4 regions of the Celeribacter sp. genome follow, and region 1 is predicted to be linked to each of the others. Evidence: riboswitches for the same ligand, from Rfam matches in the RefSeq annotation. Region 1 holds a riboswitch; each other region holds the start of a gene.
The links. A riboswitch is a leader RNA that binds a small molecule or an ion and turns the genes downstream of it on or off. The one in region 1 is predicted to bind cobalamin.

Region 1 (5,950 bases):
GGGCCGAAGAGTTTTCCGAAAGTCGGCTTTATGCGGGGGATTACGACCGGCGCTATCGTCCCGTGGGCACCGATCCGCGCTTTCCTGAAACCGCAAAAGGCGGTGACGCATGACGCCCGGTCTGGTGATTGCGGCGGCCTCTTCGGGCACGGGAAAGACCACGCTGATGCTGGGTCTATTGGCGGCGCTGCGGGCGCGTGGTGTTGCGGTGCAACCGCTGAAATGTGGGCCGGATTACATCGATCCGGCGTTTCACGCGGCGGCGGCGGGGCGCAGTTCGGTCAATCTCGATGCCTGGGCGATGACGCCGGCGCAGATCGCTGCGCTCGCCGCGCGAACCACCGATTTCCCCGTCGATCTTATCGTGACCGAGGGCTCGATGGGGCTTTTCGATGGCGTGGCCGTGCCGGGCGAAACCGGGACAGGCGCCAGTGCCGATATTGCCGCGCTGATGGGCTGGCCGGTGATCTTGGTGATCGACGCCTCGGGACAGGCGCAGACGGCGGCGGCGGTGGCCTTGGGCCTCGCGCAGTTTCGCGCGGACGTGACGGTGGCAGGTGTTGTGTTGAACAAAATCGCCTCGCCCCGGCATGAGGCCTTGGTTCGGCGTGGGTTCGAGAGCATTGGACTGCCTGTGTTGGGCGTTCTGCCGCGCGCCGCCGGGATCGAACTGCCGTCTCGGCATCTGGGCCTTGTGCAGGCGGAGGAAACCGGAGAACTGGAGCGATTGCTGTTTCATGCGGGCGAGATCGTGGCCGAGCATTGCGATCTCGACGCGATCATGGGGTGTGCCACGGCGCAAGGGGGGGCGTTTGCCCCCTATAGGCCCGCGCCTCCGCCCGGCCAGCGCATCGCTTTGGCGCGGGATGCGGCGTTTTCCTTTGTCTATCCGCATTTGATGGAAGCTTGGCGTGCCGCCGGGGCCAGCATCTTGCCCTTCTCGCCGCTGGCCGATGAGGCGCCTGATCCAAGCGCGGATGTCTGCTGGTTGCCCGGCGGCTATCCCGAGCTGCATGCCGGGCGGCTTTCCGGCAATCGCACTTTCATCGAGGGGGTGCGGAATTTTGCCCAAACTCGCCCGGTGCATGGCGAATGCGGGGGCTATATGGCGCTTGGCGCCGGGATCGTCGATGCCGAGGGGCAGCGCCACGAAATGCTGGGGCTTTTCGGTCTGGAGACCAGCTTTGCCAAGCGCAAGATGCATCTGGGGTATCGCCGTGCCGATCTGATGTCGCCGATGCCCGGGTTCGCCACAGGCCACGCGCTGCGCGGGCATGAGTTCCACTATGCGAATATTCTGTCGCAACCCGACGCCCCATTGGCGCGCGTCGTTGATCCGAATGGTGCGGAGGTGCCCGAAACGGGGTCTGTCCGCGTGATGCCTGAGGGCGGTCGCGTCACCGGCACGTTTTTCCACCTGATCGCCGAGGCCAGCCAGTGAGGTGAAACGGTTGGCTCACGCGTTTCGCCGCATGAGGTAAATGTCCATCACCCAGCCTAGGTCTGCGCGCAGGGTGGCGCGGGTGGTGACGATTTTCTCGCCCACCTCGCGCAGCGGCCCGGCGACGAGACGTTCCTGAGGCATGGCCACGCAGCCGCCCCACCAGATCTCGATCCCTTCAGGGTCGAGGGTTCGAAAGGCGCAATCGCCGTCGAGCATGACGACAACGGTTTGCGCGCCTTCGGGCCAGCCGTGATCTCGGATTTGCCGCCCGGTGGTGAGGGTGACGGGGTCTCCAACACTGTTCAATGGTATGGCATGGGCGGCGCAGAGCGCCTGAATCGCGGTGATGCCGGGGATGACGCGCGGTGTGATTTGCCGTCGCGTCTTGAGCCGGTCGGCGATGCGCAGGCTGCTGTCATAAAGCATCGGATCGCCCCAGATCAAAAGCGCCACTTTCGCCTCAGGGTCCGGTCCCAGAGCCGCCGCGATCGCGCGCTCCCAGGCTTCGGCAATCGCGTCGTGCCAGTCCGAGACGCGCCGCGCGTAGGGCGCGCCCTCGGCATCGCGGTGCGGCAGATCGAATTCGACCAGACGCGTGGCGGGATTGGTCAGATGCTGTGCCAAAAGCGCGCGGCGCAGCTCGGCAAGCTCGGTCTTTTCCGGGCCCTTCAAAGGGATGAGGATCAGATCGGCGGCATTCATCGCCGCGATGGCCTCATGGGTGATGTGATCGGGATTGCCGGTGCCGATGCCGATCAAGCTCAAGTCGATCATGGTAGGCCTCTCAAAAAAGGGGAGCCGAAGCCCCCCTCGTATTCCGTCTTTTCACGGTTGAGTTCAGGCATAAAGGCGCGGCGTAACAAACCCGCTGCCTTGCAGGGATTTTGCCCGTTTCGCCAGCGCCAGAACGGCCAGATCGAGAAGCGGTTCGATCAGGATCACCGTCATGTAAGCGGCGCCAAAGCTCATCACCTGGCTCACATTGGCCACGCCCTGACCGTAGATCGCCCAGAAAGCCACCCAAAGGACGATCCCGCCCTGATAGGCGGTCGAGAGCGCCAGAGCTTGTGAATATTTCAGATCGACATAGGCGGTGCCGGGCGCGATCACGCGTTTGGCCAGCATCTGAAGCCCGAAGAGCGGCACCAGAAGCGTCGTCACATTCATCCCGTATTGCGGCAGATCGAAGGGCGCGAAGAACAGCCCCTGCGCCAGCAACCCAAGCGCCAGACCGATGGCGGCGGGCGCTGCGCCCAGGATCAGAAACAGCGTTGAGCCGAGGATCAAATGCACCTCGGACACGCCAACCGGATGATGTGGCAGGACCTGAAAGAATGTGAAGACGGCGGCGGTGGCAATGAGCGCCCGCCCGGCCAGAGAGACAAGCCCTTGCTGACGGATCGTCTCAATGGCGGATTTGAGGGTATAGAGCCCTGCGCCTGCCGCAGTGGCATAGCTCAAGACGATTTTGGCACCCGTGACGATGCCCGGTTCAATATGCATATCGCGTACTCCTTGCCGTCACACCCGACGGCGGTTGATGTGGCTGCTGGCCGGTTTCCTGGCTCGCGGGTCAAAGCGCCACTCCCCCTTCCCAGAGATCCCGACGGGGCTCTCCAGTGGTGTGTGGGAGCGCGCTCACCGCATACAGTCGCGGGGGCGGCCGGGGCTTTGGGTGCTGCGTGTCGCGACATCCTTCCCCGTTCCCGATTGAGCCCTCAGCATTGCGCGTCATCAGGCACCAAACAGGGGTTCAGATAAACGCGGGACGGGGAATGAGGTCAAGTGAAGATCGCGTTCCCGGGCGATAGATGTTCGAAATTTTCCCATAAGGTGACCGACGCTAAGGTCCTATGTGCCGACCCCGACGATGGCGACATGGGCCTCAGACGTCTCGGCAAAGCCGCGCGCGGCGCGCCAGGCCCGAAGGCCCGATGCGCAGACAAGGACGACCCTTTGGCCGGGGGCGGGGGTCGGGACCACGTCGGGCGTGTCACGCAGGTCGATCACCAGATCGTCTGGCGTGATCTGTTCCAGCGCCAAAACGGCGGGGCTGGCCCGAGACGGCTCCGGCGCGCTGTCGAACCGAAACCCGTTGACGCGCCAGCCCATCAGATCCACCGACAGAAACTGTCCCAGCGGCGAGGGGTCTTGGCCCAGCAAAACGGCAAGCACCATCTGGGCTTGCAGTGCCGAAATATTGGCGACCACCGGCCCCATGACACCCGTCTCCGAACAGGACCCCATGACGTCCGGCAGGTCGGGAAACACCGCGCGCAGGCTGGGGGCCCCGCCGCAAAAGCCGCCGACATAGCCTTGCCTGCCGGTCACGGAGGCGCTGATCAGCGGTTGTCCGCTTTGGTGGCAATGATCTGAGAGCGCATAGCTTGTGGCGAAACTGTCGGCGGCATCCACGATCAGATCGACATCCCGCGACCAGTGCGGCAGGTTGGCAGGCGTCAACCGGGCGACATGCGCCTCCAGAGTGACATCGGGGTTCAGACCGGTCAGCGTATCTGCGGCGATCTGGGCCTTGGGCTGGCCGAGATCGCTCATCCGGAAAAGCGTCTGACGATGCAGGTTGCTTTCCTCGACCAGATCGGGGTCAAGCAGGCGGATAAAGCCGACGCCCGCGCCCACGAGTTGCGGCAAAAGCGTTGCCCCCAACCCGCCGGCCCCCACGACCAGAACCCGCGCCGCTCCGAGGCGGGCCTGACCTTCGGGGCCAACACCGGCGAGGCATATCTGTCTGGCGTAGCGGCTCATTTGACATACTCCCGCGTGGCTTTGATCCATTCTGCGCAGCGGGCCTCGGGGTTGGTGGCCGTGGCGATGTCGGTCACCACGGCGGCACTGTCTGCGCCCGCCTCAAAGAGGCCGGGCAGGCGCTCTGGCGTCAGGCCTCCGATGCCCACCAGAGGAGTGTCTCCGGCCATCGCTTTCCACGCCCGCACCCGATCCAGCCCCTGCGGCCCCCATTTCATCTGTTTCAAAAGCGTTGGATAGACCGGCCCCAAGGCGACATAGGCCGGATCGAGCGACAGCGCGCGGTCCAACTCTTCCTCGTCATGGGTGGAAAGTCCGAAACGGACCTCGGCACGCCTGAGCGCGGCAAAATCGGCGGTGTCCATGTCCTCTTGGCCGAGGTGCACAAAGCGACATTTCAGTTCGAGCGCGGCCTGCCAATAGTCGTTCACCACAAGTTGGGCGCGATGCACCGCACAAAAATCGCGGGCGCGGCGGATTTGACGGCGGACTTCGTCGTCGGGCTGATCCTTGATCCGAAGTTGCACGAGGCGCACGCCCTGCGGCACGAGCAGTTCCAACTGACTGACATGGCTGACGATGAGATAAAACGGATCAAGCGTCATGCCAAAAGCTCCGCCATGCCGAACACCGGGGTGGAGGCCTCAGCCATATCGCGCCGCGGCATGAGGCCCGCGTCATAGGCCTGTTTCCCGGCGCTTACGGCACGGGAAAATGCCTCTGCCATGGCCACGGGATCGACGGCCTTGGCCACGGCAGTGTTCAAAAGCACCGCATCGAAGCCCATCTCCATCGCCTTTGCGGCCTGTGATGGCGCGCCGATCCCGGCGTCGATCACCAGAGGCACATCGCGAAAATGCGCGCGCATGGTCCGTAAGCCTTCGATGTTGCGCAGCCCTTGGCCGGACCCGATCGGCGCGCCCCACGGCATCAACACGCGGCACCCGGCCTCAATCAGTTTTTCGCCGAGGATCAGGTCTTCGGTCGTATAGGGAAAGACCTCGAACCCGTCGGCGCAGAGGATGCGCGCGGCTTCGACCAAGGCGAAGGGATCGGGTTGTAGCGTGTCGGCATGGCCGATCACTTCGAGTTTGATCCAATTGGTGCCAAAGACTTCGCGCGCCATCTGCGCCGTGGTGACCGCTTCGCGGGCACTGTGACAGCCTGCCGTGTTGGGCAGGATGCGACATCCGCTGTCTTTGAGAATGTCACGAAACCCCGCGCCGCCTGCGCCCTCGCGACGAAGCGAGACGGTGATCACCTCCGTGCCAGAGGTCGCGATGGCCGCCCGCAAGATGTCGGGGGAGGGGTATTGCGCCGTGCCGAGCAGCAGGCGGTTTTTCAACTCGGTGCCGTAGAACATGTCAGCCCCCTTGCATCGGCGAAAGAAGCTCGATCTTCATGCCCGCCGTCAGGTTGATCCCCTCGCGCGCGTCGCGCGGCACGAATTGCCCGTCAACGGCAGAGGCGACAGAGCGCGCCTCATAGTTTTGCTCCGTGATCAGCGCGGCCAGCGTGGGGACTGAGGTTTCGACAGACTGTCCGTTCAATTCAATGCGCATCGGCGCTCTCCTGTGTCAAAAGCCCGGCCAGCTCCATGCCCAGAACGGGGGCCATCAGAAAGCCGTGGCGATACATGCCGTTGATGTGAAACCCCGTTTCCTTGCGGCGCAGGGCCGGGATATTGTCGGGAAAAGACGGGCGCAGGTCGGCGCCGGTCATGATGATTTCGGCCTCGGC
Region 2 (5,950 bases), on a different contig from region 1:
CGTAGGTCTCGAGAATTGCCCGCGCCTTGGCTTGCAGATGCGGGTTCTCTTCGGACCAACGGAAGGCCTCGTCCACCTCTTTCGTTGAGCAGAGCGTCGAGAAGATCGAGGAATAAGACCGCGCGTGGACGGCCTCCATGAAGGCGACGTTGGTCAGAACGGCCTCTTCATGCGGCGTCACCGCATCGGGCATGAGAGACGGCGCGCCGACGGTGTTCTGGATCGTGTCCAAAAGCGTGAGGCCCGTAAACACCCTGATCGTCAGGGTTTTCTCAAAATCCTTGAGCGTCGCCCAGCTCGGAATGTCGTTCGACAGCGGCACTTTTTCCGGCAGCCAGAAGTTCACCGTCAGACGGTTCCAGACCTCAAGGTCCTTGTCGTCCTCCAGACGGTTCCAGTTGATCGCGCGCGGAATGCGGATATCGGTCATGTCTTTCATACTCTTTCTCCTCAGAGCGTGCAGGACACGCAGCCTTGCACCTCGGTGCCCTCAAGGGCAGCCTGACGCAAGCGGATGTAATATATGGTCTTGATGCCTTTTTTCCACGCGTAAATCTGCGCTTTGTTGATGTCGCGCGTGGTGGCCTCTGCCGGGAAGAACAGCGTCAGGGACAGCCCCTGATCGACGTGCTCGGTCGCCGCCGCATAGGTGTCGATCAGGGCTTCCGGCCCGATCTCATAGGCATCGCGGTAGTAGTCTAGGTTCTCGTTCGACATGAAGGCGGCCGGGTAATAGACGCGGCCGATCTTGCCCTCTTTGCGAATCTCAACTTTCGACACAATCGGATGGATCGAGGAGGTCGAATTGTTGATATAGGAGATAGACCCGGTCGGCGGCACGGCCTGAAGGTTGCGGTTGTAAAGCCCGTCCTTCATCACCGCCTCTTTGAGCTTGGCCCAGTCTTCGCGGGTCGGCAGGTCCATGCCTTCGAAGAGAGATGTCACCTTTTCGCTTTCCGGCAACCAATCGCGGTCGGTGTATTTGTCGAAGAAGCTGCCATTGGCATAGTCGCTGTCGGCAAAGCCTTTGAAGCTCTCGCCATGTTCGCGCGCCAAAGCGTTGCTCTCGCGGATCGCGTGATAGGCGACGGCGGCGAAATAGACGGAGGTGAATTCGACGCCTTCGGGGGAGCCGTAATGGATGTGCTCGCGGGCCAAAAAGCCGTGCAAGTTCATCTGGCCCAGGCCGATGGCATGGCTTTCGTCATTGCCGCGACGGATCGAGGGCACGGAGTCAATCGCGGACATTTCCGACACGGCGGTCAGCGCACGCACGGCGGTGCCGACGCTCTGGCCCAGATCCTTGCCGTCCATGGTTTTCGCGATATTCAGCGAGCCGAGGTTGCACGAAATATCGGTGCCAAGGTGGCTATAGGACAGGTCATCGTTGAACTCGGAGGCCTCGTTGACCTGCAAAATCTCGGAACAGAGGTTCGACATGTTGATGCGACCCGCAATCGGGTTCATCCGGTTCACCGTGTCCTCGAACATGATGTAGGGATAGCCGCTTTCGAACTGAATTTCCGCGATGGTCTGGAAGAAGGTCCGCGCGTTGATCTTTTTCTTGTGAATGCGTTTGTCGTCCACCATCTCTTCGTATTTCTCGGTGACCGAGATTTCAGAGAAGGGCACGCCGTAGACCTTTTCCACGTCATGCGGGGAGAAGAGATACATATCGGCGTTTTTCTTGGCGAGCTCAAAGGTGATGTCGGGGATCACCACGCCCAAAGACAGCGTCTTGATGCGGATTTTCTCGTCGGCGTTTTCGCGTTTGGTGTCCAAAAACCGCATAATATCAGGGTGATGCGCGTTCAGGTAAACGGCACCGGCACCCTGACGTGCGCCCAATTGGTTGGCGTAGGAAAAGCTGTCTTCGAGGAGCTTCATCACCGGAATGACGCCCGAAGACTGGTTCTCGATACCTTTGATCGGCGCGCCGTGCTCGCGGATGTTGGTCAGCAAAAGCGCCACACCGCCACCGCGTTTCGACAGTTGCAGCGCGGAGTTGATGCCGCGACCGATGCTTTCCATGTTGTCTTCGAGACGCAAAAGGAAACAAGAGATCAACTCGCCACGGGATTGCTTGCCTGCGTTCAAAAACGTCGGCGTCGCGGGCTGGAAACGACCCGACAGCATTTCGTCCATGAAGGACAAAGCCAGAGCTTCGTCACCGCGCGCCAGAGCCAGCGCGGTCATCACCACACGGTCCTCATAGCGCTCAAGATAGCGCTGCCCGTCGCGGGTTTTCAGCGTGTAAGACGTGTAATATTTGAAGGCGCCCAAGAAGGTCGGGAAACGGAATTTCTTGGCGTAGGCGTCGTCCCAAATCTTGCGCATGAAGTTCTTGGAATATTGGTCCAGAACCGCCGCCTCATAGTACCCTTCCTCCACGAGATAGCCGAGCTTCTCGTCGAGCGAGTGAAAGAACACGGTGTTCTGGTTCACATGTTGCAGGAAATATTGACGTGCCGCCATGCGGTCGGCCTCAAAACGGATATGCCCGTTCTCGTCGTAGAGATTGAGCATCGCGTTGAGCGCGTGATAATCCGTGGTGCCATTCAGGCCAGATTTTTGGCCACTCTTCAAGCCATCGTCGAGCATGGCGCATCCCCCATTTGTGCGAGGCCGAGGTTCCGGCCCATCTGTTCCAATCCGGCGCGAACCCGCGCGATGTCATTGTCAAATCCCGCCAGCTCGAATTTGTAGAGCAGCGGGACATTGCATTTCCGGGCGATCACATCGCCCGCGCTGGCAAACAAAGTGCCGAAATTTCGGTTTCCAGACCCAATCACACCACGCAGCAGCGCGCGGGTGTCGGGATCGTTCAAGAGGCGGATCACCTGTTTCGGAACCGCGCCGCGCCCCTCGCCATCCGCATAGGTCGGACAGATCAGGACGAAAGGCCGGTCGATCACCGGCCTCGTATCCTTCGGAGAGATCGGAATGCGTTTCGCCGGAAGGCCGAGCCTGTCGACGAAACGCACCGTGTTTTCCGAAGTGGAAGAATAATAGACGATATCCGGAAAGCCGCTTGGCAGCGCCGGCTCTGGACACACGTCTGACATCGGATCAGGACAGGCGTGCGATCATGTCGGGACGAAAGCCGGACCAGTGATCCTCACCGGCGACGACAACAGGTGCCTGACGGTAGCCGAGGCCGGTCACGCGGGACATGGCGTCGTCGTCTTGGGTCAGGTCGATCACATCGTAGCTGATGCCTTTGGCATCGAGCGCGCGCGTCGTGGCGGTGCATTGCACGCAGGCGGGTTTCGAGTAAACGATGATGGTGTCGGTGGCGTTCTGGGTCGCGGTCTGGGCGGTCATTGCTCTTTGTCCTCTTGTGTCGTGCCGAGGACAGCGGAAACCCCGCGCCCCCGAACCCTCCGTTCGTGGTTCTGTTCCGCTTTGGCAGGTCTCCTGACTTCGCGGATCATGGCTTGGCTGGCCTTCCCAGAGCCCCTTTCAAAGGGCGGCCCCAGTGGCATTTTCAACCTCGCTCACCGCTTACAGTTACGGGGGTAGCGCCGGATTTACACCGATCTTCCCTCTTAGCCACCGACACGAGTCGATGGAACCGAAGCAACATCATATAGCTTCCTGAGGGGGTCTACTGTCAATATGTAGATAGCGCTTGACAGGAATTGAATCGGAGAAAGTTATCGGCGCAGGTCTTGGGTGATCTCAATCGCCAAATTTTGCAGCGCTTGACCCGATGCGCGGGCAATGCTTGCGGGGCTCGCATCCGGCAATGGCACAGAGATGTCGAACCGACTGATCCGTTCTCGCACAACATGGTCATAAGAGGAAACCGCAAACTGACCTTTCAGGACAAATTGTCCCTCTGATTGTCCCTCTGATCGTCCTGGCGCGCGCGCCAACATATCGGAAACCTGCACATGCACAGCGGCCTGCGCAGGCGTTTCAAGCGGCCAAGGCTCGGCGGCGACCGTTGCGGAGCCGCCCCGCGAAATCGCCTCCGCCAGACGCAGGGTCACGGCGCGGCGTGGCTCGTCGGCCCAGAGCGCGTTGTCCAAAGGCGTCAGGGCGCCATCCGCCCCCTCGATCAAAATCTGCGACTCTTCGGCATAGGCGGGTAGGGAGACCTCGCGCATCTCCAGCGTCGCCACCTGCATCCGCACTTGCGTGGTTTCGGCCGTGGTCGCTGCGGGGGCGCTATCGATCAGATAACGCGGCTCGGTGCCGCCACAGGCGGTGAGGGCCAGAAGAGCGAGGGGGAGAAAACGAACCATATCGATCACCGTCCAAACAAGAGGGAATTGGGATTGCGCTCGATGGCGCGGGCGAGTTTGCTGAGCGCTTCGGCGGCGGCGCGCACTTCGCGCAGCGACGAAATTGTCTCGCGGTTGAAACTGGATTGCGAGCCGTAATCCGATAGGGTGCGCTCGGCCTCGGCCACCAGCGCCTCGATCCGGCGCGACAGCTCCGGCAGGTTCGCGGTGGCATCCTCGACCGCAGACGCCGCTTCGCGCGCAGAGGCCAGCGTCGCATTGGTGTTCTCGATCAAGCCGCCTTCGCGCAATTCGGCCAAGGCCTCGCGCGCCTCGTCCAACGCGCCGGTCAAGCTGGCCGGAAGCGCGCGCATGTCGGGCGTGTCGACCAGGCGGTCCGCGCCTTCGAGAAAGGCGGAGGCAGCGGCCAAGAATTGTTCGACCTCAAGCGCATTGGCTTTTTCGGTGAGCGCCTGCAAATCCGCGATCAGAGCGGGCAGGGTCTCGGTCGCCGTGTCAATCTTGCCCGCGACATCCGTGACGGAGGTGGCGGCCTCTTCGGCGGCATCAAGTGCGGCGACGAGGCGGTTCACCGCATCGGCCTGACGCAACTGTTCGGCGACGGCGCGCAGTTCCGAGACGGCGGTGTTCAACTCTGCGGGCAGGGCTTGGGTCTCCGGGCTGCCGATGAGGCCGCGCGCATCGTCCAGAAGCGCGACAAAGGCATCGGGGGCGGCGCGCAGGTTTTCGTCCCCCGCGAGGCTCTCCACGGCGGCCAATGTGGCGATGGTCTGATCCAAAAGTTCCTCGACCGGCAGGTCGTTCACCCGTTGCAAAAGCCCCTCGGCGGTGGCGCCCATATCCGGCAGATCGGAGGCGACAGAGGGCAACAAAGGTGCCGTTTCCGCGAAAATGCCCAGCGTATCCGGCGCGGCATCGGGCAGTTCCACCAGCTCGACCACGAGGGAGCGGCTAAAAATGCTTTGCGTCGCCAACCGTGCGCGCAGCCCGTTTTTGACCGCATTCGAGAAAAAGGCGATCACCTCTGCGGTGGGGGCCTCGGCATCTAAGCCCAGCCGCTGCGGGTCGATGGAGATCACCGAGCGCAGTACGACCTCTTGGCTGTCATTGCGCTCTTCGATGAAGGCGCCAAGGAAGGAGACAGAGCCGATTTTGACGCCTTTGTAGACCACCGAGGAGCCAGCCGTCAGGCCGCTGACGGATTCGTCGAATTCCACGGTCAGATCGACCGGGTTCTCGATTTCCTCGCGAAACACGCTGGCGCGCGCGGTGTCTTCGTCGTCGTAAAGATCGAACACCTGCCCGCTGCGGATCGGTTCGCTGCCGGAGACCACCGTGTCAAAGGCGATGCCGCCGCGCACGAGGCTGGCAATCGAGCCGACCGAGAGGTTTAGCCCGCTGGGGCCGATGTTGACCGAAAAGCCGGAGACCTGCCAGAACCGCGCAGCACTGGTCAGGCGGCGATCATAGGGCGCGTTGATAAAGGCATCGACCATGACGCCCTCGCCACTGTCCGTCAGGCGCGGGGTCTCGATTTTGCCAACCTCGATGCCTTGGTGAAAGATCGGCGCGCCGGGGGTGAGCTGACTGCCGGAATCGGTGCGCAGCGTCACTTTCGTGCCGCGCATGCCGGGCAGGATCAGCGGTGTCTCTTCGAGGCCCGTGAAACGCGTGGCTTTCGCCTCGGGCACGGGGTCGAA
Region 3 (5,950 bases), on a different contig from region 1:
AAGGTCCGATCCCTGCGAGACCGAGCGCCAACCCCGCGGTCAGCGGCGACAGTCCGAAGATCGCGGCAGCCGTGAGCGCCCAGATCAAAGTCGGCACCACAATGAACAACTCGCAGAAGCGCAAAAGCGCCTGTTCGGTTTTGCCCCCGAGGATGGCGGCCATTGTGCCGAGGATCGAGCCGCCGAGAAAACCAACTGTTCCAACGGCGAGCACGACGAGCGCCGTGCGCCAGCCGGCGACCAGCATACGTGCAGCAACATCACGGCCAAGGTTGTCGGTGCCGAGCAGGTGTTCGGCCGATGGGCTTTGGTGACGAGACAGGATGTTGACCGCATCGGGGTCCTGCGGCTGCCAGACCCCTCCCGCCAGCAACAGGAGGGTGAGCACGAAAAGGAGCGTGAGAACGATGGTGCGTCTCATGCCGAACGCGAGTCCAGTCGCCGCATGGCCAGTTCCACCGCAGCGTTCATGGCCAACATCCAGACGGCGACGGTCATGATGTAGGCAAGCAGCACTGAATAATCGCGTGCGCCGATGGACTGTACAAGAAACTGGCTGATACCCGGCAACCCGAACAGCACTTCCAGCGTTGCCGTTGTGCCAATCGCCCAGCCTGCCTCGGAGCGAACCGCCGATAGCATTGCATAGAGCGCACTGCGATGGCAGTGATGCCACAATGCCTGCCGATGAGTCAGTCCCTTGGCGAGTGCGGTGCGGAAGTAGGGCTGCCCGGTCTGTTCAAGCATGTCGCGCCGGTAGATGCGCGCGAACAGGCCGATCGAATGCATCGCGATGAGGACGATGGCAAGCGCATAGATCGATGGTCCGCCAGAGAACGGTCGTATGAGCTGAAGCTTGACGCCGAGCACCCAGATCAGGAGCAGTCCGAGCCAGAAGGCCGGCACCGCCTGCACACCGATCGCGAGGCCACGGCTGAAACGGTCAGCGATGCCCCGTGGCCGCATCGCTGCGGCGAGGCCCAGCGGCACCGCAAGCACGCCCGCGAGCGCAAGGCCGGAAATGCCGAGTGTGAGCGACAGGGGTAGGCGTTGCATGAACTCGCCAAAGATGGCCTCCCCCGTGCGGAACGAGCGTCCCCAGTCGCCGGCGACGAATCCCGACAACCAGCTGAAATAGCGCTGCGCCAGCGGCTGATCGAGACCCCATTCGGCACGCATCGCTGCGACCGTCGCAGGATCGGCGGGCAGGTTCCACGCACGGATGGCGATCTCGACAGGGTCGGCCGGCATCAGCGCGACAACGAGGAAGGCCAGCACGGAGACCGCCAGCAAGCTGGCGGCCGCACGCAGGCCCAATCTCAGCGTATACTCCAACACGCTAGTTCTTTCAGCGCACCTCGCCCATCTTCGGTCGGATCACGTGATAGTCTGAACCCCACGGCTCGTAATTCGCGAGGCGTCGCGAGAGGCCGACATGCCAGCTCGGCGACACGAGGAATGTTACCGGAGCATCCTTGAAGAGCTGCTCCTGCGCCTCCAGGGCAATCTCCATGCGCTCTTCCGACGTTCCGGCCTTGGAAAACTCGGCAATGATCGCATCGAACGCGTCGCTCTTGTAGCGCGCATGATTGAGCGGGCCATCGCTCTTCAGCATGGAGTTAAAGAAATAGGCGGGGTCTCCGGCGGGCGCGGTATGCTGCGCCCAGAGCGCTATGTCGAAATCGCCGCCGGCAGCATACTCGCCGATATTCTCAACCACCCTGGTGTCGGAAGCAATGCCGACGCGGGCGAGGGCCGCCTTCACCACCGGCATCATGGTGACCAGGTCAGGCCGCTGCGGATAGGTGACGATCAGTATGGAGAGCTTATGGCCATCCTTTTCGCGGACGCCGTCACTACCGGGCTCCCAACCGGCTTCGTCCAAAAGCGCCTTCGCCTTGTCGAGGTCCGTGTTGCGGGGCTCCTTCGCTGCAAAAGGGAAATATGGCGCAAAAGCGCCTGTGGCTGGAGTGCCGGCGTTGATCGCCGCGACGAGTTCCTGGCGGTCGATGGCGTGATCGATCGCCTGCCTGACTTTCACGTCCGATACGGCTGGTCGCTCATTGTTGATGAAGCCGAAATACTGGTAGCCCACCGGGAAGGATTTGATTGCGACACCCGGATTGGCTTTCAACCGTGAGAGGCCTTCGGCCGGCAAGCCAAAGGCAATATCGAGCTCGCCAGCCTCGAAGGCCAGTGCCATCGTCTGCGCATCGCCAAACCGGCGCAGATTGATCGGCGAACGGTCTTCCGCGCCGGGGAAACTGGTATTGGGCTTCAGTGCCAGGTTTTGGTCGACGTTGAACTCCTCGACCGCATAGGGGCCGGTGAACAGGAACGAGCCGTCCTCCTTTGTGGTGTAGGCCATAAGCGGCCATTCGGCGAAGAGTGCTGCAATCAACGGCACCGGCCTCTCCGTGGTCAGCGCAAGCGTGAGATCGTCCTGCGCCTCGAAACTGATCATGCCACCGGTGGATTTGGCCGCCGGCAGTTTGGAGAAGGTGTGATCGAACCCCTTTTTCAGGGCGGCCGCCGTGACAGGTGAGCCATCGGAGAAGAAGCGGCCGGGCGCAAGGCTAACGGTCCAGGTCAAGTCTCCGGTCCGCTCTGCCGTTGCAGCCAGTTCAGGCACCAGATTGCCGTCCTTGTCGACCATAAACAGCTTTTCGCCAATACCGTGGCTGACCAGCGCCCAGCTTGATGACCCTTTGGTCGGATCAAGAGCAGCTGTGATGAACGTTGCGCCGGCCTGGATTGCTTCTTGTGCTATTGCCGGCACAGTGAAAACGCACGTGGAAACGGCCAACGCGGCAAGCGTGGCTCGGGTGATGTGTCTCATGTCAGTCCTCTGTTGAATCTGGCTGAATCTTGCTGCGCAGGCGCTGCTTGCGTCCGGTCGGTTGATAGGCGAAGTCGTCGACGATGCGTCCTCCGAGCAGATGTTCCTCGACGATACGGTCGATCGCAGTCTCGGTAACACCGCCGTAATAGGTACACTCGGGAAACACTTGGACCACTGGTGCAAGTGCGCAGGGGCCCAAGCACGTCGATTTTGCGGTCATCGTGCCGCAGCCGGTCACACGCAGTTTGCGGCGCTGTTGCACGTTGCGCAGATGTGCCCAGATTGCATCCGCGCCGGCGGCGTTGCAGGCTCCGCCCTCGCAGACGAGGACGCGGTGCTTCTGCGCTGGCACCAACGATGCCTCAGGCTTTGCGCCGTCGGGAACAATGACGGGGGCGATTGCAGCATCTGCGATCATGGCGGAAAGCAACGCTTCGAAGTGCATACTCTGGGCGATATCGCGGGTGACCCGTATCGGTGGCCAGCCGTCAGGAGTTTCTGCCTGCCAACGCTTCAGCGAGCGTGTCATCCAGTTCATGAAGCTCGGTTCCATCGGAAGCACCAGCGGAACGACCAGAATGGACGCAAATCCGCGCCCGCGCAGGTTCAGAAGCGCATCGCGTAGCGATGGTTGTCCTTGCTCGGAAAAACATGAGATGGCCTGTGCCACATTGGGAAGACGTGCGGCTATGGACGCAAGTCGCTGCATCTCGGCATGAGGCGCGGCAGCGAATGCAGACTTTGCGACCAGCAGGACAGCCTCGCCGAGAACGGCAGGCCCGTTTCCTTCGTTGTGCCGGTTTGCATCCGTTGACGTTGAAGTCTGCTCCAATCAAAAATCCCCGCTGCCATGCAGACGGGGACCTGGAGACGTGGCGCGAGTTCAGTTCATGCAGACCGAACACAGCGTACGCGCTCCCATGGCAATCCCCGACCACGGAACTCTATGTTGTCAGGCAGGTCTCCTGGCTCGCGGGTCGTTGCTGCTTTGCGTGTCTTCCCGGCTCAAATGCCAGTGACATTGACGGCAAAGCGGCTCGCCGCTCACAGTTGCGGGTCAGCTCCGGCATTCCTCGAAAGGTCACCGGATTCCCTCTTAGCTCCCTGTCGGAAATTCCGACAGGGAGAACCTTGACGGCGCGACAGTCTCGAATTGTGTTTCACTTGTCAATCTCGCTTGAAATGTTCTTTCGGATCGGCTTAGGAAGCAACGGCATTGCGTTCCCAAGCCGGGAGCGGATCGGCTAGATCACGCCAGCGGCCGGGCATGAAGTCTGTTTCCGGAACGAGGCCAGCGTCCAGCTCGGCGCGGACTTTCCGCTCATCCATCGGATCACAACCGATGAAGACGATCTCCTGGCGCCGATCGCCCCACACGGGATCGAGATAGGGCCTCATGGCTGCCTTCCATTCCGGATAATCCGGCCATTGATGCTTGCGGACAGATGCCCACCACAGGCCATGCTTTTCTGTGCGGATGAGCGCTCCGGTCTGACTGATTTCACCGACATAATCCGGGCGGGTCGCCAGCCAGAAGAACCTCTTGGCGCGCCCGGCTGGAAGCCGGGCGCGAGGTTGTTGGAAGAAGCGTCCCCAATCAGTGCGCGATCATCTCGTGAACGATCTCGTCGGCCTTGAGCGAGGACGGATAGTAGGTCGGCCAGTTTGTCAGCTCCTCCAGCAGGGCCGCACGGTCGTCACCCCAGTAGAGGTGATAGTGGTCGGTGACCTCGGGCGCGATCTTGTGATCGCTGAACTGGATGAACGCAGGTGCGGCCTCGTCGCCTTTCATCTTCTTGAAGATGAAGCGGACGCCGCGGTTGCCCTTCTTGTAGGTGAGGATCTCGTAGCCGTCATAGGCGTAGTGGCCCTCGACCGGCTGGCCGTCACGGTAGAAGGTGACGATGTCGCCCTTGATCGTGATCCGCTCGACGTCGGTCTTGTAACCGACATCGTAATAGGCCTTCCATTCGTCGGCGGTCTTGTCTCCGCTTTCGGCCTTGTGCGTCCAGACAGGATCGAGCGTCCCGTCCTTCAGGTGCGGATAGACCGACTGCCAGTCGCCCGCGTAGTCCGAGAGGGGGCGATCCTTGATCTGGCTGTCCTCGAAATAGCCTTTGTAGACCTTCTCGTCACCGTGATCGTGTGCGTGCTCCTTGCCATGATTGTGTCCGTCACCATGACTGTGGTCGTGGCTTTTCTCGCCCTCATGGTTCTTGCCGCTCCCGCCTGCAACAGTGATGTTGTATGGCATGCCCTCGACCTCGATGGTTCCGGATTCCTGCAGGGTGTCCTTCGCAATCCGTCGAACCAGTCCGGCCTTCGGATCGCTCATGACGATCTCGTCGCCAGCCATGGCCAGCCGCGGGCGCGGGTCGTTCCAGTGGCCGTCCATCGAGTAGGACTCGGTCACCTTTTCGCTCTTGGCCACCGCGCCGTCGAGGATGTCCAGTTGATGCAGCGTGCCGTCTTCGGTGAGCACATAGCCAAAGCGGGCATTGGCCGGATCGAGCGCGAAGTCGATACGTCGGAACGGAAGCTTTATGTAGCGGAAGTGTGGTTCGTCGGCGGGGTCAACCACCACAAGGCCATTGGCACCGTAGTTCCCTAGGAAGACCTGCATGCTCTTGGCACCGAGCAGTGTTCCGGTCTTCTGGCCGGCCGGCAGGTCGTTTGAATATTTCAGCATCTTGAAGGTCGGTGCATCGCTTCCGGCGGTGACCGTCAGCACGCCTTCATCGCATCCAGCCGCGAGGAAGGCGCCGGAAAACGCCTCACCATGAATTCCGGAGCAGGTGGCAACCTCGCCGACCGGCGTTCCGTCTTCCTGGACCGTCTGCATGCCAACCCGCTTAGGTAAGGCGTCGCCTTCAACCGGTACGTCGGAAGCGACCGTCGTGACCCAGTGCTTGCCGATCGGTGCCGCAAAGCCGTGATGTGCACGGGCTTGCGGCAAGCGAGTGGACTCGATCTCGCCGTGCGAGAGTTCGTGAGCGTCGACAATCTCGTTGTACCCGCCGCGGTCGAAATTGATCACCACCTTGCCGTCGTGGTCGATGATGTGGAACGGGCGCGGACCTGTCAGGGTTGCCTCGACCGCCTTGGGGT
Region 4 (5,950 bases), on a different contig from region 1:
ACGGGCGGTTTGGACGACACGCAGTTGCGTTTGCTCAACGACCGTCTGTCTTACTTGCGCGAGTTGGAAGCGCGGCGGGGGACGATCCTCAAATCCATCGAGGATCAGGGCAAGCTGACCGACGATCTCAAACGTGCCATCGCAGGCGCAGAGAGCAAATCGACGCTCGAAGACATCTACCTGCCCTACAAGCCCAAGCGCCGGACCAAGGCGATGATTGCGCGCGAGAACGGGCTTGAACCGTTGTTGGAAGCGATCAAAGCGGACCGTTCCGCCGATCCCGAAAAGCTTGCCGAAGGCTTCATCACCGAGGCCGTGCCAACCGTGAAAGACGCCCTCAACGGCGCGCGCGACATCGCCACCGAAGAGCTGTCGGAAAGCGCCGATCTCTTGGGCAAGCTGCGCGATTTCATGCGGCGCGAGGCGCTTGTGACCGCCAAAGTCATCGCGGGCAAGGAACAGGAGGGCGCGAAGTTTTCGGACTATTTCGACCATTCCGAAAAATGGTCCGACATCGCCTCGCACCGCGCTTTGGCAATTCTGCGCGCGGCGAAAGAAGAGATCGTCACCATGGACATCGCGCCTGAGCCAGAAGAGGGTGCGGCGCGCGCCATTGCCATGGTCGCCTCTTATCTCGGCACCTCGACCGAGCAACCCGGCGATTTGTGGCTACGCACTGTCGCGCGCTGGGCGTGGCGGGTGAAATTCGCCATCTCGCTGCACATCGATCTGTTGGGCGAGCTGCGCCAACGCGCCCATGAAGATGCAATCACGGTGTTTTCGCGCAACCTCAAGGACTTGCTTCTGGCCGCCCCTGCGGGCGCCAAGGCCACCCTTGGCCTCGATCCGGGCATCCGTACAGGCGTCAAAGCCGCCGTGGTGGACGCCACGGGAAAGGTTTTGGACACCGCCACGATCTATCCGTTCCAACCGAAAATGGACGTGCGCGGGGCGGAGGCAAAGATCATCGACTTGGTGAGCCGCCACAATGTCGGCCTCATCGCCATCGGCAACGGCACGGCGAGCCGGGAAACCGAAAAACTGGTGGGCGAGACGCTGAAACTCCTGCCTCCGGGCGTCAAAGCCCCGACCAAGGTTGTGGTCTCCGAGGCGGGGGCTTCGGTCTATTCCGCCTCGGAACTCGCGGCGCAGGAATTCCCCGATCTCGACGTCTCCTTGCGTGGCGCGGTGTCGATTGCGCGTCGATTGCAGGACCCTCTTGCTGAGCTGGTGAAGATCACGCCCGAAAGCATCGGCGTCGGTCAGTATCAGCATGACGTCGACCAGCGCCGCCTGTCGCAGGCGCTCGAAGCGGTGGTCGAGGATGCGGTGAACGCCGTGGGCGTGGACCTCAACATGGCCTCCGCGCCTTTGCTCGCGCAGGTCGCGGGTCTCGGCCCGTCTTTGGCGCAGAGCATCGTCACCCACCGCGACATTCACGGTGCATTCCCGTCGCGCAAGGCGCTTTTGAAAGTGTCCGGTCTTGGTCCGAAAGCCTTTGAACAATGCGCGGGGTTCTTGCGTATTCGTGAAGGTGACGAGCCGCTCGACGCCTCCTCTGTGCACCCCGAAGCCTATGATGTGGCGCGCGAAATCGTCAAAGCCTGTGGCCGCGACATGCGCGAGATCATGGGCAATCCGACGGCGCTCAAGGGGCTGCGCGCCGAACAATTCGTCACCGGAGACTTCGGCCTGCCGACCGTGCGCGATATTTTCACAGAGTTGGAAAAACCGGGCCGCGATCCGCGCCCTGAATTCAAGACCGCGACGTTCACCGACGGGGTCGAGGACATCAAGGATCTGAAACCCGGCATGCGGCTTGAGGGCACTGTGACCAACGTCGCGGCCTTCGGGGCCTTTGTGGACATCGGCGTGCATCAGGACGGTTTGGTGCATGTCAGCCAATTGGCCGACCGTTTTGTCAAAGACCCGCATGAGGTGGTGAAGGCAGGCGACATCGTGTCGGTCCGCGTCACCGAAGTGGACATCCCGCGCAAACGCATCGGATTGTCGATGCGCAAGGATGGCGGCGCGCAGGACAGAGGTCAACAGGACCGCAACGCGCAACAACCGCGCGGGAATGCAGGCGGCAAAGGCGGATACGGTGGCAAACCCCGTGGCAGCAACGCGCCCAAGCCCCGCACCTCCGAGAGCCAAGGCGCCTTTGGTGCTGCGCTTTTGGATGCGATGAAAAAGAAAACATGACACAAACGCGGCCTTCCGCAACGTGATGCGACCAAAGCATTGGCCGGAGAATCTTGACTTCTCCGGCCATTTCGCTTTTCTGCACCCATTCAAGTTCCGGCCCAGCCGGATGAAAAGGGAACACGGGATGATCCGGCAGAGCTGCCTATGATCAAAGCCGTGGCTGCCCCCGCAACTGTGAACGGTGAGCGACGCCAAAACACCACTGGGACGATCCCGGGAAGGTTGGCGACCGCTGCGATCCGTGAGCCAGGAGACCTGCTTGGATGATCACCCTTTCCCGGACGCGGGGTGCGTCACGGAAGCGGCTGTCCGCAGCGGTGACGCCCTCACTGTCTGCGGAGATCTCCTCCACAGGCCCAAACGGATCACGGGAAGCCTCGCGCTTCTTTTCAGGAGGATACCCCATGCACGCCCTTACCAGCCTGCGTTTTTCACTGCTGGCAACAGCCGCATTCACCTTGCCACTCGCCGCCCTCGCCCAAGACGCGGGCGAGATTTACACTCTGGACGAAATCGTCGTCTCCGGAAGCCTGACGCCCGTCGCCAAAAGCGAAACGGGTGCGACGGTGGAGACGGTGGACGAAGAAACCCTTGCGACCCCGAGCGAGACTGTTGCCGATATCCTTGATAGCCTGCCGGGCGTTACCGTTAGCAAAAACGGTGGCATCGGCGCCTCTGCCACTCTGCGCATCCGTGGCCTCGGGTCCGAATATGTCGGAGTGCGCCTCAACGGCATCGACATCACCGACCCCTCCAGCCCGCAATCGGCCTATGACTTCGGCGGCTTGCGCTCCTACGGCATCGCCGCTGCCGAGGTCGTGAAAGGCTCGCAATCCGCCCTCTACGGGTCCGAGGCCATTGCCGGTCTGATCGAAATGAACACCACGCCTCAAACACCGGGCTTGTCCTTCAGTGCCGAAGCCGGCAGCTACGGCACCTACTCCGCCGGCGTGACGAACATGATCGAAAGCGAGACCGGCCACATCGCCTTTAGCCTGTCGCATTTCAAGACCGATGGCTTTTCGAGCATGTCGGACAATGACGAAAAGGATGGCTTTGAAGAGACCTTCCTGACCTTCGGCATGGAACATGACGTCAATGATCTCGTCACTTTGGGCGTGACAGGGTTCTACCGCACCAGTGACCTCGAATACGACACAAGCTTTGATGTCGGCGCAACTGCCACACGCGACCAAAAGGGCGTGCGGACCTATGCCGATTTCACAGTTGGCCAGTTCTCACATGAAGTGAGCGCCTCCTTCTTCCAGTCTGATCGTGTCTATGGCTCTGGGGCATCCAGCTATTACTACTCCAGCGAACGCAAAGAAGTCAGCTACCTCGGGTCAACCGACCTTTCAGCGATGACCTCCCTGACCTTCGGCGCTGAATATCTCGAAGAGTCCTTTGATGGCGCTGGCAATGGCCTTGATCGCAACAAAGCGGTCAAAGGCGAGTTGCTCATGGAACCCATGGCTGGGCTGAACCTCTCCGCGGCCTTGCGTTACGACGATCACTCCAAACTCGGCGAGCACGTCTCCGGGCGGCTTGCGGCGGCATGGGAAGTCACGCCCGACTGGATCGTGCGTGGAGTGTTAGGCACTGGTTTCCGCGCACCTTCCCTCTCCGAACGTTATGGCTGGGGCGGCAACCCGGACTTCACGGAAGAAACCAGCCGCAGCTCAGAGCTGAGTGTCGAGCGCCGCTTCCTGGGCGAGGATTTCGCAAAAGCCACGCTGTTCTATACGGAAATCGACGACAAAATTGACTGGAACTACGGTGCTGGTGCCTATGAGCAGATCGGCGGCACCACCACGTCCCAAGGCCTTGAGCTTTCCGGGCGCTACAGCCTGTCGGAACGGTTCGCACTCTACGGCAACTATACCTACACCGATGCCGAAAACCGCAACCAGCGCGCCGCGCGGGTCCCGCGTCACGACGCCACCATCGGCCTTGACGCCACTCTGACGGCTCGCCTTTCCGGTGCTTTCGAAGTGCAATTCGTCTCCGACCTCAAGGACATCGACACCTCCACCTCGACACTCTTCGATCTGGATGACTACACGCTGTTCAATGCCAGCCTGTCTTATGACCTGTCCGACAAGGTTCAGCTCTACTTGCGCGCAGACAATCTCACTGACGAGGATTACGAAACCGTCTCCGGCTACAACACGCCGGGCCGGTCGGCCTATCTCGGCCTCAAAGCGTCCTTCTGAGTGCGCTTTCCTGAGATCATAACATTGGCCACCGCCCTCTTTTCGGGGGCGGCGGCTTTGGCGGAAACGCCACCTGACACGACACCGCAACATGTCGTGTCGATCAACCTCTGCACCGATCAGCTCGCCATGATGATCGCGGCCCCCGGTCAGCTTTTGTCCATCACCGCCATGGCCCAAGACCCGCGTGCGTCTGTCATGGCCGACGCGGCGAAAGCCTATCCGACCAACAACGGGCTGGCCGAAGAGATTTATCTTTTGAAACCCGATCTCGTCCTCGCAGGCCAATTCACTGCGCGGGCGACCGTGTCGATGATGCGCCGTCTTGGCGTCGAGGTCGTGGAATTCTCCCCCGCGCGGTCTTTGGACGATGTCGCCGCCAATATGGTGAAAATGGGCGAGGCTTTGGGGCGCGAAGACGTGGCGCAGAGCATGGCCGATGATTTCACCCACCGTCTCGCCAAGCTCGACACCCCGACGGAAACGCGCCCCACCGCCGCCACCTATGCCGCCAATGGCTATAGCACCGGCGCGCAGAGCCTTTCGGGCGAGATCATCGAAACCGCTGGCTTCACCACGCTGGCCTCTGAGCTAGGCCTGCCGATGGGCGGCTTTGTGCCGCTCGAAGCCCTGATCATGGCCGACCCCGATCTGGTGATCTCCGGCGCCGATTACCCCGGCACGGCCCGCGCCGAAGAGGTGCTGTCCCATCCCGCATTGACCCATCTGACGGGCGGGCATATGCCGATGCAGGACAAGGACTGGATATGCGGCCTGCCCTCTGTTTTGGGCGCGATCGAGCGGCTACGGGACGAGCGGGACACGCTGGAGATGCCTCAATGACCTACCCCCGGCTCTTGGCCTTTTTGACCCTCGCGGTGGTCGCGCTTTTCATCGCCTCGCTCCTCGTGGGCGTCGCCGACATGCCCATCTCCGACAGCCTCAGCGCGCTCTTTGGCGGCGGCGAAGGCCCCCTGCCGATGGTGATGCGCGAAATCCGCCTGCCGCGTGCGCTTTTGGGCGTGATGGTCGGCGTGAGCCTCGGTCTCTCGGGTGCCGCCCTCCAAGGCTACCTGCGCAACCCTTTGGCCGAACCTAGTGTGATTGGCATTTCCGCCTCCGCCGCCTTGGGCGCCGTGATCGCGCTTCAAAGTGGGTTTGCCGCGCTCTTCGCCCTCGCCCTGCCCCTCGCCGCGCTCGTAGGTGCCGCGATCTGCGTCCTGCTCATTCTCCTGCTCGCCGGCTCCGGCGGCACGCTGTCCTTGATCCTCGCAGGCATCGCGGTCTCGGCCCTATCCTCCGCGCTCACTGCTCTGGTTCTCAACCTCTCGCCCAACCCCTTTGCCGCCAATGAAATCATTTTCTGGATGATGGGGTCGCTGGCGGACCGGTCCTTCCTGCACGTCTGGATGGCCCTGCCGATCATGGCTCTGGGCTGGGTCCTTTTGGCGCTCACCGGACGCGGCATCGACCGGCTCACATTGGGCGAAGAGGCCGCCGCCTCCATGGGCGTCAACCTCAAGCATCTG

Region 2: linked by a shared signal. The riboswitch ahead of nrdH (glutaredoxin-like protein NrdH) and the one ahead of ACN0X0_RS16790 (energy-coupling factor ABC transporter permease) in region 1 are both predicted to bind cobalamin.
Region 3: linked by a shared signal. The riboswitch ahead of ACN0X0_RS20750 ((2Fe-2S) ferredoxin domain-containing protein) and the one ahead of ACN0X0_RS16790 (energy-coupling factor ABC transporter permease) in region 1 are both predicted to bind cobalamin.
Region 4: linked by a shared signal. The riboswitch ahead of ACN0X0_RS04590 (TonB-dependent receptor plug domain-containing protein) and the one ahead of ACN0X0_RS16790 (energy-coupling factor ABC transporter permease) in region 1 are both predicted to bind cobalamin.

The regions. Positions count from the first base shown of each region.
Region 1 covers NZ_JBLWTA010000013.1:54,342-60,291, reverse strand. Annotated here, with positions in the region: gene cobM (precorrin-4 C(11)-methyltransferase) at 1-113, shown strand, start outside; gene ACN0X0_RS16800 (cobyrinate a,c-diamide synthase) at 110-1,441, shown strand; gene cobF (precorrin-6A synthase (deacetylating)) at 1,457-2,218, opposite strand; gene ACN0X0_RS16790 (energy-coupling factor ABC transporter permease) at 2,282-2,947, opposite strand; cobalamin riboswitch at 2,978-3,205, opposite strand; gene ACN0X0_RS16785 (ThiF family adenylyltransferase) at 3,296-4,210, opposite strand; gene ACN0X0_RS16780 (thiamine phosphate synthase) at 4,207-4,815, opposite strand; gene ACN0X0_RS16775 (thiazole synthase) at 4,812-5,573, opposite strand; gene thiS (sulfur carrier protein ThiS) at 5,575-5,772, opposite strand; gene ACN0X0_RS16765 (FAD-dependent oxidoreductase) at 5,762-5,950, opposite strand, start outside.
Region 2 covers NZ_JBLWTA010000007.1:204,087-210,036, forward strand. Annotated here, with positions in the region: gene nrdF (class 1b ribonucleoside-diphosphate reductase subunit beta) at 1-439, opposite strand, end outside; gene nrdE (class 1b ribonucleoside-diphosphate reductase subunit alpha) at 451-2,601, opposite strand; gene nrdI (class Ib ribonucleoside-diphosphate reductase assembly flavoprotein NrdI) at 2,583-3,065, opposite strand; gene nrdH (glutaredoxin-like protein NrdH) at 3,070-3,324, opposite strand; cobalamin riboswitch at 3,390-3,594, opposite strand; gene ACN0X0_RS11765 (PqiC family protein) at 3,657-4,250, opposite strand; gene ACN0X0_RS11770 (MlaD family protein) at 4,256-5,950, opposite strand, start outside.
Region 3 covers NZ_JBLWTA010000032.1:9,554-15,503, reverse strand. Annotated here, with positions in the region: gene ACN0X0_RS20765 (ABC transporter permease) at 1-421, opposite strand, end outside; gene ACN0X0_RS20760 (ABC transporter permease) at 418-1,338, opposite strand; gene ACN0X0_RS20755 (ABC transporter substrate-binding protein) at 1,349-2,839, opposite strand; gene ACN0X0_RS20750 ((2Fe-2S) ferredoxin domain-containing protein) at 2,841-3,674, opposite strand; cobalamin riboswitch at 3,780-3,991, opposite strand; partial or broken gene ACN0X0_RS20745 (GTP-binding protein) at 4,043-4,384, opposite strand; gene ACN0X0_RS20740 (ZinT family metal-binding protein) at 4,440-5,096, opposite strand.
Region 4 covers NZ_JBLWTA010000002.1:389,961-395,910, forward strand. Annotated here, with positions in the region: gene ACN0X0_RS04585 (Tex family protein) at 1-2,205, shown strand, start outside; cobalamin riboswitch at 2,280-2,486, shown strand; gene ACN0X0_RS04590 (TonB-dependent receptor plug domain-containing protein) at 2,613-4,421, shown strand; gene ACN0X0_RS04595 (ABC transporter substrate-binding protein) at 4,446-5,264, shown strand; gene ACN0X0_RS04600 (FecCD family ABC transporter permease) at 5,261-5,950, shown strand, end outside.